One region of the Aliikangiella aequoris genome, then DNA from elsewhere that is predicted to be linked to it. Evidence: predicted binding sites of a transcription regulator. Region 1 holds the regulator's gene; the other holds the start of a gene.
The links. The regulator FliA, encoded in region 1, starts transcription of late flagellar genes. The targets are predictions, from matches to a motif close to CTAAAGTTNNNNNNNNNNCNGCCGATA.
Positions count from the first base shown of each region.

Region 2: a site for FliA is predicted at 5,100-5,126, ahead of ACUR5C_RS11115 (flagellin N-terminal helical domain-containing protein). Genes of this name have one in related genera too.

Region 1 covers NZ_CM132298.1:1,286,160-1,292,552, forward strand. The annotation lists gene flhB (flagellar biosynthesis protein FlhB) at 1-142, shown strand, start outside; gene flhA (flagellar biosynthesis protein FlhA) at 188-2,290, shown strand; gene flhF (flagellar biosynthesis GTPase FlhF) at 2,409-3,938, shown strand; gene ACUR5C_RS05715 (MinD/ParA family protein) at 4,064-4,900, shown strand; gene ACUR5C_RS05720 (RNA polymerase sigma factor FliA) at 4,982-5,698, shown strand; gene cheY (chemotaxis response regulator CheY) at 5,801-6,175, shown strand; gene ACUR5C_RS05730 (protein phosphatase CheZ) at 6,204-6,393, shown strand, end outside.
Region 2 covers NZ_CM132298.1:2,575,189-2,581,581, forward strand. The annotation lists gene fliE (flagellar hook-basal body complex protein FliE) at 1-119, opposite strand, end outside; gene ACUR5C_RS11100 (sigma-54-dependent transcriptional regulator) at 116-1,468, opposite strand; gene ACUR5C_RS11105 (sensor histidine kinase) at 1,458-2,750, opposite strand; gene ACUR5C_RS11110 (sigma-54 dependent transcriptional regulator) at 2,920-4,362, opposite strand; gene ACUR5C_RS11115 (flagellin N-terminal helical domain-containing protein) at 5,352-6,393, shown strand, end outside.

The DNA of each region.
Region 1 (6,393 bases):
TCATGAAGTGCCTAACGGACTTTATTTAGCGGTTGCACAAGCGCTCGCATATATATTTCAAATGCGTAGTTTTATGCAAGGCAAAGCGGACAAACCTAAGCCTTTGGGCGATATTCCAATTCCTGATGAGTTTAAACATTAAGTTATGTTTAAACCAGTAAATACAATGCATGTTAAAGAGTAATTTATGGCAGAACTAGCAGGACAAAAATTTTCATCAAGAAGCCTTTCTGGGTTAGGCACGCCTATTTTATTGTTGGTGCTTTTAGGCATGATGGTATTGCCAATGCCAACCCCTATCTTGGATATTTTATTTACTTTTAATATTTCCTTAGCACTCGTGGTATTGCTAGCTACGGTATACGCCAACCGGCCATTAGACTTTGCTGTGTTTCCTACGATTTTGCTTGTGACTACATTAATGCGTTTGGCTTTAAATGTTGCCTCGACTCGGGTTGTGCTAATTAATGGGCATACTGGTGCAGGTGCTGCGGGTAGTGTTATTGAGTCTTTTGGCTCTGTCGTGATTGGTGGAAATTACGCTGTTGGACTGGTGGTGTTTGCAATATTAGTCATCATTAATTTTGTCGTAGTAACCAAAGGCGCAGGCAGAATTTCAGAAGTGAGCGCGCGTTTCACTTTAGATGCAATGCCGGGTAAGCAAATGGCAATTGATGCCGATTTAAACGCAGGGTTATTAACTCAAGAAGAGGCTCGTGAGCGACGCCAAGAAGTTTCACAAGAAGCAGATTTTTACGGTGCAATGGATGGTGCTTCTAAATTTGTGCGCGGTGACGCGGTGGCTGGTTTGTTAATTCTTTTAATCAACATACTAGGCGGTGTTGCTATTGGTATGGGGCAACATAGTTTAGATTTTTCGACTGCAATGAAATATTACGCGCTATTAACAATTGGTGATGGTTTAGTGGCACAAATTCCAGCCATTTTATTATCAACATCTGCTGCGATTATGGTAACGCGGCAAAACGCAGCGCAGAACATGGGAGAGCAATTAATCGCTCAATTAGTGACTAAGCCGAAAGCGCTTTATATTAGTGGCGGTGTTTTGTTCATTATGGGTGTTATTCCGGGGATGCCTCACTTAGCTTTTTTAACCCTCGCATTTGCGGCAATTGGATTAGGTTATTATATGCAGCTTAAGCTCGCTAAAGAAGCGGTTCAAGCGCAAGCGCAAGAGGCACAAGAGCTACAAGCCGCACCCGAAGCGCCAACAATTAAAGAGCTCAGTTGGGAAGATGTCCCTCCGGTTGATCAAATTGGGCTAGAAGTAGGTTATCGATTAATTCCAATGGTCGACCCAGCGCAAGATGGAAAACTGATGGGACGGATAAAAGGCGTTCGCAAAAAAATATCACAAGAGCTTGGATTTTTAGTTTCGCCCGTGCACATAAGAGATAACTTAGACTTATCACCCAATGCTTATCGAATTGCAATTTTGGGTGCAACGGTCGGCGAAGCAGAAGTTTATCCAGATAAAGAAATGGCGATTAATCCAGGCCAGGTTTTTGGTAACTTAGAAGGGATTAGTACTCAAGATCCGGCATTTGGATTAGAGGCTGTATGGATCGAATCTGAGCAAAAAGATAACGCCCAAGCTTTGGGTTATACCGTAGTTGATGCCAGTACCGTTATTGCGACTCATTTAAGCCATCTTATACAAAACCATGCAGCTGAGCTTTTTGGGCACGAAGAAGCAGAGCAAATGTTAAAAGGATTAGCAAAAACCGCACCTAAATTGGCGGAAAGCTTAGTGCCTGACAATGTGCCGCTAGGAACGCTCGTTAAAGTGCTGCAAAACTTGTTGTTAGAGCAAGTGCCTTTAAAAGATATGCGCACGATCGCCGAAACTTTGGCGGAGTACTCTAATAGAAGTCAAGATCCCGCCGTTTTAACAGGCGCAGTAAGAATTGCACTTAGCCGACTAATTATTCAGAATATCAATGGGTTAGCGCAAGAAATACCCGTAGTAACATTAGCTCCAGACTTGGAACAAATATTGCAGCAGTCATTATCAAGTGGTGGTGGCGACTCAGTCGGGATTGAACCTGGGCTGGCAGATAGAATTCAGTCGTCGCTACGTGATGTGGTAGCACAACAGGAAGCAGCTGGCCAACCAGCGGTATTGCTTACGGCACCAGCATTACGACCTTCACTGGCTAAATTTGCTCGTTTTGGAATTAAAGGCTTACATGTATTAAGTTACCAAGAAGTTCCAGACAATAAACAAATTAAAGTCATTGCAACTGTCGGTAATGTAGAGCAAAACTAGTTTAACTGTTGTGTAAAGTGAGCAATTTAAGTTAGTGCGTCACTGAGTTGTAATTCAAACTTGCCGTTACCTACAAACTGACTTTGTAGTGGGCGATTAGACTAGAGATACTATTGATATGAAAATAAGACGATTTTATGGAGCAAATTTACGCGCTGCGTTACGCCAAGTTACAGAAGAGTTTGGTAACGACGCCGCAATTTTGTCGAATAAAAAAGTGCCTGGCGGGGTCGAAGTCATAGCCGCGCTAGACTACGACGAATCTCTAGTCCCAGAAGCCGCCAAAAATATGAGTAAAGGCCGCTCGTCATTAAGTCATAGCCAAAACTTAGCGGAAGAGCTTATAAAAACTAAGCCACAAACCTGTGTGCAAACTGAGTCTAATCAGAATGATCATTTAGGCGCTGAAGCAGCTGCTCAAAGTGAAGCTCAGTTTCAATCGTCACCAGTTCACCACTCAGCACCAGTACAGAGCCCAACAGCAATCCAAAATAATGGCGCTGAACAAACGGAGCCAAGTAGCCAAGGCTTTAGTGAAGGCTTAGAGCGAGTATTAAAGCAAGCGCAGCAAACGCAACCAACTCCTGGTTTGAGAGCGCACCTTGATCAAAGTGAACAAGCTAAAATGGTTGACTCTATTGCCAAGCAAGCCTTGCAGAGAGAGCATCAGACTATTCCTAAGCCAAATAGTCGTCAACAGCAAGTAGAGTGGAGTCTTGACCCAAGCTTGCAAGCAATGCGCGAAGAGTTAAGCTTAATGCGCAATATGATGTCTGAGCAGCTTAAAGGTATCGCTTGGAATCGTTACACAGAAAACAACCCTGTTAGCGCTATGATTACCCGCCGATTAGCTAATTTAGGGTTAGATTTTGACATAGTGCAAAAAATTTCTCCCCAAGTTGATCTTGAACAAGATCCAGAATGTCAGTGGCAACAAACCTTAGCCACACTTGCTAAGTCGCTCCCCGTTGTAGATAACAACCTACTTGAAAACGGCGGGATTTACGCATTTATGGGACCCACTGGGGTAGGTAAAACTACCACAATAGCCAAACTTGCGGCCCGCTATGTCATAAAGCATGGCGCCAATTCAGTTGCATTGATTACCACCGACAATTACCGAATTTCTGCACAAGAGCAGTTAGCTACTTTTGGAAAAATATTACAACTCCCGGTAGCTAAAGTTACTGATGCCGACGATCTCGAGCGTCAAATAAAGAAATTTGCCGATAAAAAGCTAATTTTGATCGATACCGCAGGCATTAGTAATGAAGATAACCAATTAAGCCGGCCACTAGAGTCAATATCTGAGTGCCGTTTGCCAATTAAAAAGGTGCTTTTAATGTCTGCCGCCAGTCAAAGCCGGGTACTAGACAAGTCATTAACATTATTTAGCCGTTTTAAGCCCGAATTTATTACTATTACCAAACTCGACGAAGCGGCGGGAATGGGTGAAATTTTGAGCAGTGTGTTGAAGTCTCAAATTCCCGTAATATTTACCACCGATGGACAGCGGATCCCAGAAGATATAAGGGCTGCAAAAAGTCATCATTTAGTTTCAAAGGCCGTTTGGCTAGCCAATAAGTTTCCTCGGCACACAGATGAATGGGATTTAGCTCAGTCATTTGAGCGAGTAAAAAGTGCCTAAGGAAAAAATTTATAATCAAACTCACAAAAATTCCAAAATGATCTATGCTTAGAAGTAGGTTAAAAGATTGAAAAGATAAGCTAACTAATTATTTTTAGTCATATTTTGGAGAGGAGCACTCTTTTTTGAATAAGGTTGTGGATATTGTGTCTAGAAATCAATCAAAGCCAGTAAAGGTCATTGCGGTGACAGGCGGAAAAGGCGGGGTTGGAAAAACCAATGTATCGGTTAATCTCGCGGTGGCGTTAAGCCAGTTAGGCCATAAAGTCATGTTACTAGACGCAGATCTTGGTCTTGCCAATGTCGACGTAATGTTAGGGCTGCATACTAAGCACAATTTATCTCATGTTTTGCGTGGAGAGTGTGAGTTAAAAGACACGGTTTTGGAAGGTCCATCAGGTATAAAAATTGTACCTGCGTCTTCCGGCACCCAAAATATGGCCGAACTATCTAAAGCTGAACACGCCGGAATTATTCAAGCTTTCAGCGATATAGGCGACAATATTGATTTTCTAATTGTTGACACTGCCGCCGGAATTACTGACATGGTTGTTAGCTTTACCCGAGCTGCCCAAGATGTATTAACCGTGGTTTGTGACGAGCCTACTTCAATCACCGATGCTTATGCTTTAATGAAAGTATTAAACAAAGACCACGGCTTAGTTAGGTTTCACGTGCTCGCTAATATGGTGAGAACAAGCCAAGAAGGGCGCGAGCTTTACGCAAAGCTAAATGGTGTATGCGGCCGCTTTTTAGACGTTACCTTAGATTATATGGGATCGATTCCTTTTGATGAAAACGTACGTAAATCGGTAAAGAAGCAAAAGCCGTTAGTTGATGCTTTTCCTCGAAGCCCCGCTGCGATTGCGATTAAAAGCCTGGCCAAAAAAGTACAGCAGTGGCCAACACCTAAAGATGCCAGTGGTTATATACAGTTTTTTATGGAGCGATTAGTTTCTTAGTTTTCGCTTAACGCAAAATAATTAAGTCAACTAATTCAATGTGAACAACGAATATTTGCAAACTATAGACGAGAAAACAGTGTGACAGGTGCGGATACCTACAGTCGAGTTCAACAGGATGACTTTGCCTCGCGTTATGCTCCGTTAGTCAAACGCATAGCGCATCATGTTATGGCAAGGCTACCGGCGAGTGTGTTACTGGACGATTTATTACAGGCAGGAATGCTCGGGCTATTGGAAGCCCGTAATAACTTTGACGCGAGTAAAGGTGCAAGCTTTGAAACCTTTGCGGGAATAAGAATTCGCGGTGCCATGATTGATGAAATACGCCGTGGTGATTGGGTACCACGCTCGGTGCATAAGAACTCGCGCTCAATTGCCGCAGCGATTGCTGACATAGAACAAGAAACAGGGCGAGACGCCCGAGATACCGAAGTCGCAGAAAGACTAGGTGTTGAAGTAGATGATTATCGACAAATGCTAATGGAAGTTAGCAATGGTCATATGATGGACTTCGACGGTATGGGGGTAGATGAAGAGTATTTTAGCCAAGGTTTGTCAGATAGTGGCCTAACCCCAGAAGAAAGAATACAAAAAGAAGACTTTAGAAACTCATTAGCTGGTGCTATTTCATCGCTACCAGAGCGAGAAAAGCTTGTTTTAGCGCTTTATTATGATGAAGAATTAAACTTAAAAGAAATTGGTGAAGTGCTTGGAGTTAGTGAGTCACGAATTAGCCAAATTAACAGTCAGGCGATGTTGAGACTACAATCTCGATTAAAAGATTGGAAGAAATAAGTATTCTTGACTAAATTTAAGGTAACTTCTTAAAAACTATAATTTTTTAAATAACTTTAACCTATTGAAAAATCCAACCGGAGATAGACTTTGGACAAGAATATGAAAATCTTAGTAGTAGATGATTTTTCGACGATGCGTCGGATAATTAAGAATCTACTCAGAGATCTCGGGTTTACCAACACCCATGAAGCTGATGACGGCAATACGGCTTTACCTATGTTACAAACGGGTAATTTTGACTTCTTAGTCACTGACTGGAATATGCCTGGTATGCAAGGTATCGACTTACTTAAAGCCGTTAGAGCTGATGACAAACTCAAAACTTTACCTGTATTAATGGTAACTGCTGAGTCGAAACGTGAACAAATAATTGAAGCAGCCCAAGCAGGTGTCAATGGATACATTGTAAAGCCTTTTACCGCCGCAACATTAAACGAAAAGTTAAGTAAAATTTTCGAGCGCATCGAAAGCTAAGGCTTTTGATAATAAAAGGATATTGCTAATGAATTTATCAGATAAACAGCAGCTCGAAAAAACCATTGTGCAAACAAGAGAGTTGTTAGCCCATTTAGAAGCCGATGAAATTGAAGATGCTCAAGAATTAATCGATTCGCTTAATGACGATGGTAATGAAGATCTATTTGTTGAAATAGGTAAATTAACTCGCCACTTACATGAAGCATTAACTAACT
Region 2 (6,393 bases), 1.3 Mb from region 1:
GGTTGTGCAGCATTCGCTGGGTTAATATTTTGACTGGCTTGGGCTCCGCCAGACTTGGCAAGCTGACTAAGCTTGTGCATTTGCGCCAACATGGCGTTCTGATCTAAACCCGTTTTCATTTTACGCCTCCTTTAGTTGGAATTTCGTATCCCATTTCGCGCATTTTCGCAATTTTATAGCGCAAGGTTCTTGGACTGATTCCTAGCGCCTCCGCAACATCTTTTTTCTTACCGTTGTACTTTTGAATTGACTCAATTATCAATTGAAACTCATGGTGTTGCATTTCATTACCTAAAGGGCTTTCGCCTGTTAAGGTGCTAGAAGATTTATCTTGATCCACACTTTTTAAGTCATTTTCAAAATCAATATCATCAGCTCGTATCATGGCTCCCATCGCTAATACTGCGACTCGTTGAATTAAATTATCTAGCTCCCTAACATTGCCAGGCCAACTATAAGCAACTAGTTTGGCCTTGGCTTCACTCGAAAAAGTTAAGCCGCCACGACCTTTCACATAGTCATTTTTCTTCAACATGCTTTCTGCTAATGGAATAATATCTTGTGGTCTCTCACACAAAGGCAAACAACGAATAGGAAAGACATTAAGCCGATAGTAAAGATCTTCTCTAAAGTTTTTGTTTTCTACTTCAAGCTTTAAATCTCGATTAGTTGTAGCAATAATTCTAACGTCTAACTTTATTGATTTTTTTCCGCCCAAGCGCTCTACTTCTTTCTCTTGGATGACCCTTAAAATTTTTGCTTGTAAGCCTAAATCCATTTCTGAAATTTCATCTAACAAAAGCGTTCCGTTTTGAGCTTGTTCGAACTTTCCTGGGTTTGCTTGGTGCGCGCCAGTAAATGCGCCTTTTTCATAACCAAACAAAGTGGCTTCTAACATATTCTCTGGAATAGCAGCACAATTGATAGCAACAAAAGGTTGTTCATTACGATGGGAATTTTTATGAATAAACTGCGCCATCACTTCTTTACCTGCGCCACTTGGGCCACTTAGCAAAACGTTAGAGTCAGTTTGCGCAATCCGCTCGGCATAATCAAAGATTTTTCTGCTAGCAGGATCTTTAATGATCACTTCAGATTGCGTTTTAGTCGGCAAGTAGTTTTCAATTAATGCTTTTAATGAACGTGGTTCAAACGGTTTTTGCAAATAATCACAAGCGCCGAGTCGCATCGCTTCAACTGCATCACTTATATCACCATGTGCAGTCATTAAAATTACCGGTAGACTGGCGTTAGTTTTACGCACATTGCGTAACAATTCGATCCCACTCATTTCACCCATTTGAATGTCTGTAATGACCATATCTGGTGTTTCATTAGAGTTAAGCAGCTGCAAAGCAGACTCAGCACAGTCCACGCTCGAAGTATGATAACCGCCAATCTTCAAAGTTGTCGTTAATGCGTCGCGTAATGCTTGGTCGTCTTCAACAACGAGGACTCTAGAGTTCATGAAGATTCTCCTCTTTATTAATGCTTAACAGCGGTAATGAAATTTTAAACTCGCTTCCTTGGTTGACAATTGAATCGACTTTAATCTGACCGCGATGGTCAAGAACCACGCCATAAACGATTGCTAAACCTAGCCCATTGCCTTGTTTTTTACTGGTATAAAATGGTTCAAATATTTTTTTCTTTTGCGACTCAGTTAAGCCAACACCATTGTCTTTCACGCTTATTGAAAGCTCGCGCCCAATATTAAAATCGACTTTTACTTCTGGTGAGTCTTGCTTTTCACAAGCCTGACACGCGTTCTCAATTAAATTAACAATGGCGCCTAGCAGTGCGTCTTGGTCTGCATAAACGGCAAAATTTTCAGCCGCACTATCTAAGCTAAAAGTAATATCTTCGCTAATGCCTTGGCTCATACTGACTAAAGTTTGGTATAAGTTGGTAATAGCCAGTGTCGACTTTTGCTTACGCTCACCTTTCATAAAATTGAGCATGTCATTAATTTGTCGCTCAATAAAATGCAGCCTTTCCATCAAGCGGCCACTAAATTCTTTTTTAGTTTCATCTTCAATTTGTTCGTCGGCGATGTGTGAACCATAAAGAATAGCCGCCGACAATGGCGTTCTTATTTGGTGAGCAAGCGAAGCAATCATTTTCCCCATGCTCGATAGCTTTTGTTGCTGGCTTAGTTCAGCCTGTAGTTCGCGCGTTTTAGTTAAATCTGTCAATAAAACGAGTTGTCCTGGCTCGCTATCTAGTGCCCGCGTTTCAATATGAATTTTTCGGCCATCTTTTAAAGAGACTTGATGTCCGTCATCTGCTTGAGGTTGAAACGCGCGCTGAATAATAGAAACCCACTTTTGCCCCATTAATGGCCTACCTAAAAGTTCAGTGGCCATAGCGTTGCATTCTTTAATTCTGCCTTCTGCATCAATCACAACGACGCCTGCAGGCATAATGGCCAATAAGTTTTGTAGCCGATCAGACAGTGAGGCTTTTTCTTCTAATAAACGTTGTTTCTCTTGCAGCGCGGTATTTTTTTGTTGAGACTCATTAATCAATTGACCATTAAGTTTTTCTACTTGGTTTTCTAAAGTTTGATAGGAATTAACAAATGATTTCGACAAACGATTTAATTCGCCCATCACAGACTCGAGTTGCTCACTAGATTGAGCCGAATTATTTTTATTAGAGGAAGTTTCTGTTGCAGTAGACAATGCTTCTTGTTCGTTTAGGGTAACGAAACTATCATCTGAAATTACTTGGCTGCTTAGTTGTGACATTAGAACCTCGGTCATTATATCTGGTCATTTTTATTTAAGTCTAAGTGTCAAAAATTTTACTTAAATAAACGCTCTAACTGATATAATGCAAAGGTCGTGCCTGTTTTTATTTTCCTTTTATTTCAATAGGTTAAATTCGGTTTTATAAAACATTGCGGATGGTCGTCAATTAACTGGCTTTTTGAAGCTCATATTTACGCATTTTTTCTACTAAGGTAGTTCTGCGCATTCCTAAACGTTTCGCAGCACGCGCTACAACCCAATCTTCTTCCATTAAAGCTTGTTCTATATAGGAGATTTCTAATTTAGCGACAAACTCTTTGAGATTAACGCCCTGCTCTGGTAATTGCGCCACTGGAATTAAGGGTTGATCTGTCACCACTTGCGGTGCTATCGCTTCTCTTCGCTCTGCTAATTCTGGTTTTGGGTAACTTTCTAATCCCTCAACAAACTGATATTCAGCGGGTAACTCTTTAACATCAACCACACCATAGGGGTAAAGAATACACATACGTTCAATCAAGTTGGCCAACTCACGGACATTACCTGGCCATTGGCACTGCATTAAACTTTGCAGTGCATTAGGGCTTAGTCTCACCGAGCCACGTTTGTCGCTTTCTAAACGAGCGACCAATTCATTTACTAACATTGGAATATCGTCACATCGATCACGAAGTGCTGGCATTTCTATAGGAAAAACATTTAAGCGATAAAATAGATCTTCTCTAAAGCGGTTTTCTGACACTTCTTCTTCTAGCTGACGGTGGGTTGCCGCAATAATTCGTACATCAGCAGTAATAGGCTCACTACTGCCCACTCTTTCAAAGGTTCGCTCTTGTAAAACTCGCAATAATTTCACTTGCATAGGAAGTGGCATATCGCCAATTTCATCTAAGAAAATTGTACCGCCTTTGGCCAGTTCAAAACGGCCTTTGCGCGCTGTTAATGCTCCGGTGAAGGCCCCTTTTTCATGGCCAAATAATTCGCTTTCTAATAATTCCGCCGGTATCGCACCACAATTAATAGGCACAAAAGGTTTCTCTGCGCGATTAGATAAATAGTGTAAATTTCGCGCGGCAACTTCTTTACCGGTCCCAGATTCGCCTAGTATTAAAACATTCGCATCACTCGACGCAACTTGCTCTATAAGTCTTCTAATTCCTTGCATTGCATTACTTTGACCAACCATGCTTCGAAATAGCTCTAAAGATTTTTCGTCGGAAGAAAATGCGTGTTGGTTGTCGCGGCAGTATTGACAAGAATGAATAGACTCTAACACTTCATTTTGCTTTAACGGCCAGCTAATTCGCCCGACCACTTGTTGAGACTGCTCATTCGAAAGATCGCCACTGGCGGCAATATCATCTAAAAGGATCACCGGCATTGTGTTGTCTAACTCACCAAGCGACTTTAAAAAATCGGCCAGATTAGGATAGTTATCTAGCTGACCCACTAAAACGCCAATTAGTGATTCGGTAGCTTTAAAACTTTGTTGCCATTGAGCACTATTTGACTCTTGGCATGACTCTCCAACAAAATCGAGGATCATTTTCAAATCATGACAACGACTTTGATCATCGTCAATGATTAGCAGTTTCTTATTTTTTAGCATTTATTATTCCCTGAAAACAATCAATCGCCGTTTAAAAAATATGCAAAAATAGTTTTAAAATTAAGGATATAGCTTTATATCTAGTCAAAGGATGGGAATTTGTCAAAGTTTTGTCGCTAAATAAACAAGAAAATTATTAAAGGCTAGCCAAGTGACTAAAAGTTGATTATAAAACAATCAATCATTGGATTTAAGTTATCTAAAAAGTACTTTTTATTACCTAACTTAAGATCGAAAAAATAGCGCTAAAAATTAGCCCTAGATAAAGCACTCATCAACTTAGATAGTCTTATGCTGTTTATAAGAATCCACTATTATCTATTTAAAAGGCCATCTGGGATCGTTTTATAAAATACGTTTATCAAATTACAAATGGGCAAGCTTTTGCCACGTTATTTTGACGTTTTTTGCCGGAAGAAATTTTAGGCAAAAGAAAAGGGGTCGAAACTCGACCCCTTACCGTACGACAGAAGATAAATGCATTATGACTGTTCTCAGCAATCAAAAGCTTTCAATCTTCGAGCTAAACCCTTTGTTTTAAGCTGTTCTCAGCAACTTACAACATTAAGTCTAGCGTTGCTCTTGCGAGCGATAGCTCATGTTAGTTTCTGGAGATTTATCATGGGTAATGATTTTCTTCATTCACAAAAACATTTGCTACTTTCCCATAAAGCAATCAGCGTGCCAGCTTTTTAAAAAGGCTTAAAATAAAAAAATTAAAAAAATTCACTTTTTTTTTAAAGTCGGATTTTTTGACGCCGATACAACTTGTGAGCGGAAAATCTCAATTCCTCTCACTTTAATAAAAGTTGTAGCATTCTCAGTGTTTTTTATTAAAGCTCATCCCAGTTCTCAGATGGTGATATTACATCGAAAGAATATTCTCAGTGTTTCTTTCCCAAACTTTGTTATTAATTTTTTAAAGCTTTACCTAACAACAAGCCCTCTGACCGCCTGTTGTTTAAAGCGATAGATTAGGAGTCAATAAAATGGGAAACGTATTAGCAACCAATGTTTCTTCTCTAAATGCGCAGCGCAGCTTAACTAATGTCAATGGCAGCCTTTCGCAAACTTTCCAACGTTTATCTTCTGGATTACGCATTAATAGCGCCAAAGATGATGCCGCGGGCTTACAAATTTCTAATGGCCTTACTTCACAAGTCAATGGCTTAACTGTAGCCTCAAGGAACGCCAACGATGGTATATCCTTAGCTCAGGTAGCTGAAGGCGCGATGCAGGAAACCACCAACATACTGCAACGTATTCGTGACTTAGCGATTCAAAGTGCGAATGGAAGTAACGGACCTTCTGAACGCGCTGCACTTAATGCAGAAGTTCAACAACTTGTTCAAGAGGTTGACAGAATTGCCAATACAACTCGCTTTGGAAGTCGCAATATTTTAACTGGGACATTAACCGGCGCGCAGTTTCAAGTCGGTGCGCAATCCTTTGAAACAATTAACATTTCGGTTAACTCAGCACGTGCCGACGATTTAGGCATTAATAATCTTGCCTTTACCGGATTTGCAAGCAACCGAGTAAGTGCTGTTTCAACAACCCCTACTAGCAGCGTTGTAGCTGACACATTAACTTTTGGCGTTAACAGCGCGTCTTCTGCGGTTTCTGTGGCTGCTGGAGACTCGGCTCAGCAAATTGCCGATAAAATCAACTCTGAAGTGCCTAGCGTTACTGCTGATGCTAAAACCACGGCGCGATTAAGCTTTGGCGGTACATTAGATGGCGACGAGTCATACAGTGTAAGTATCAATGGAGAAACTTCACTCGTTGTTACCGGAACTACTCAAGACGAGTTATTAACTTCACTTGGTTCTGGTATTCAGCAGTTGGGCGCGTTAAGTGGCTTAGAAGTTACTATAGACACGACTAATAACTATGTTGAAATCACCGACCAAAGCGGTGCCGATATTTCGGTTCAGTTAACGGCGATTACAGCAACTGACACTGACGAAACCATGACCGTTGACTATGTAAACGCTGCAGGTACGCCAGGTGGAACCCCAGTGGTATTGG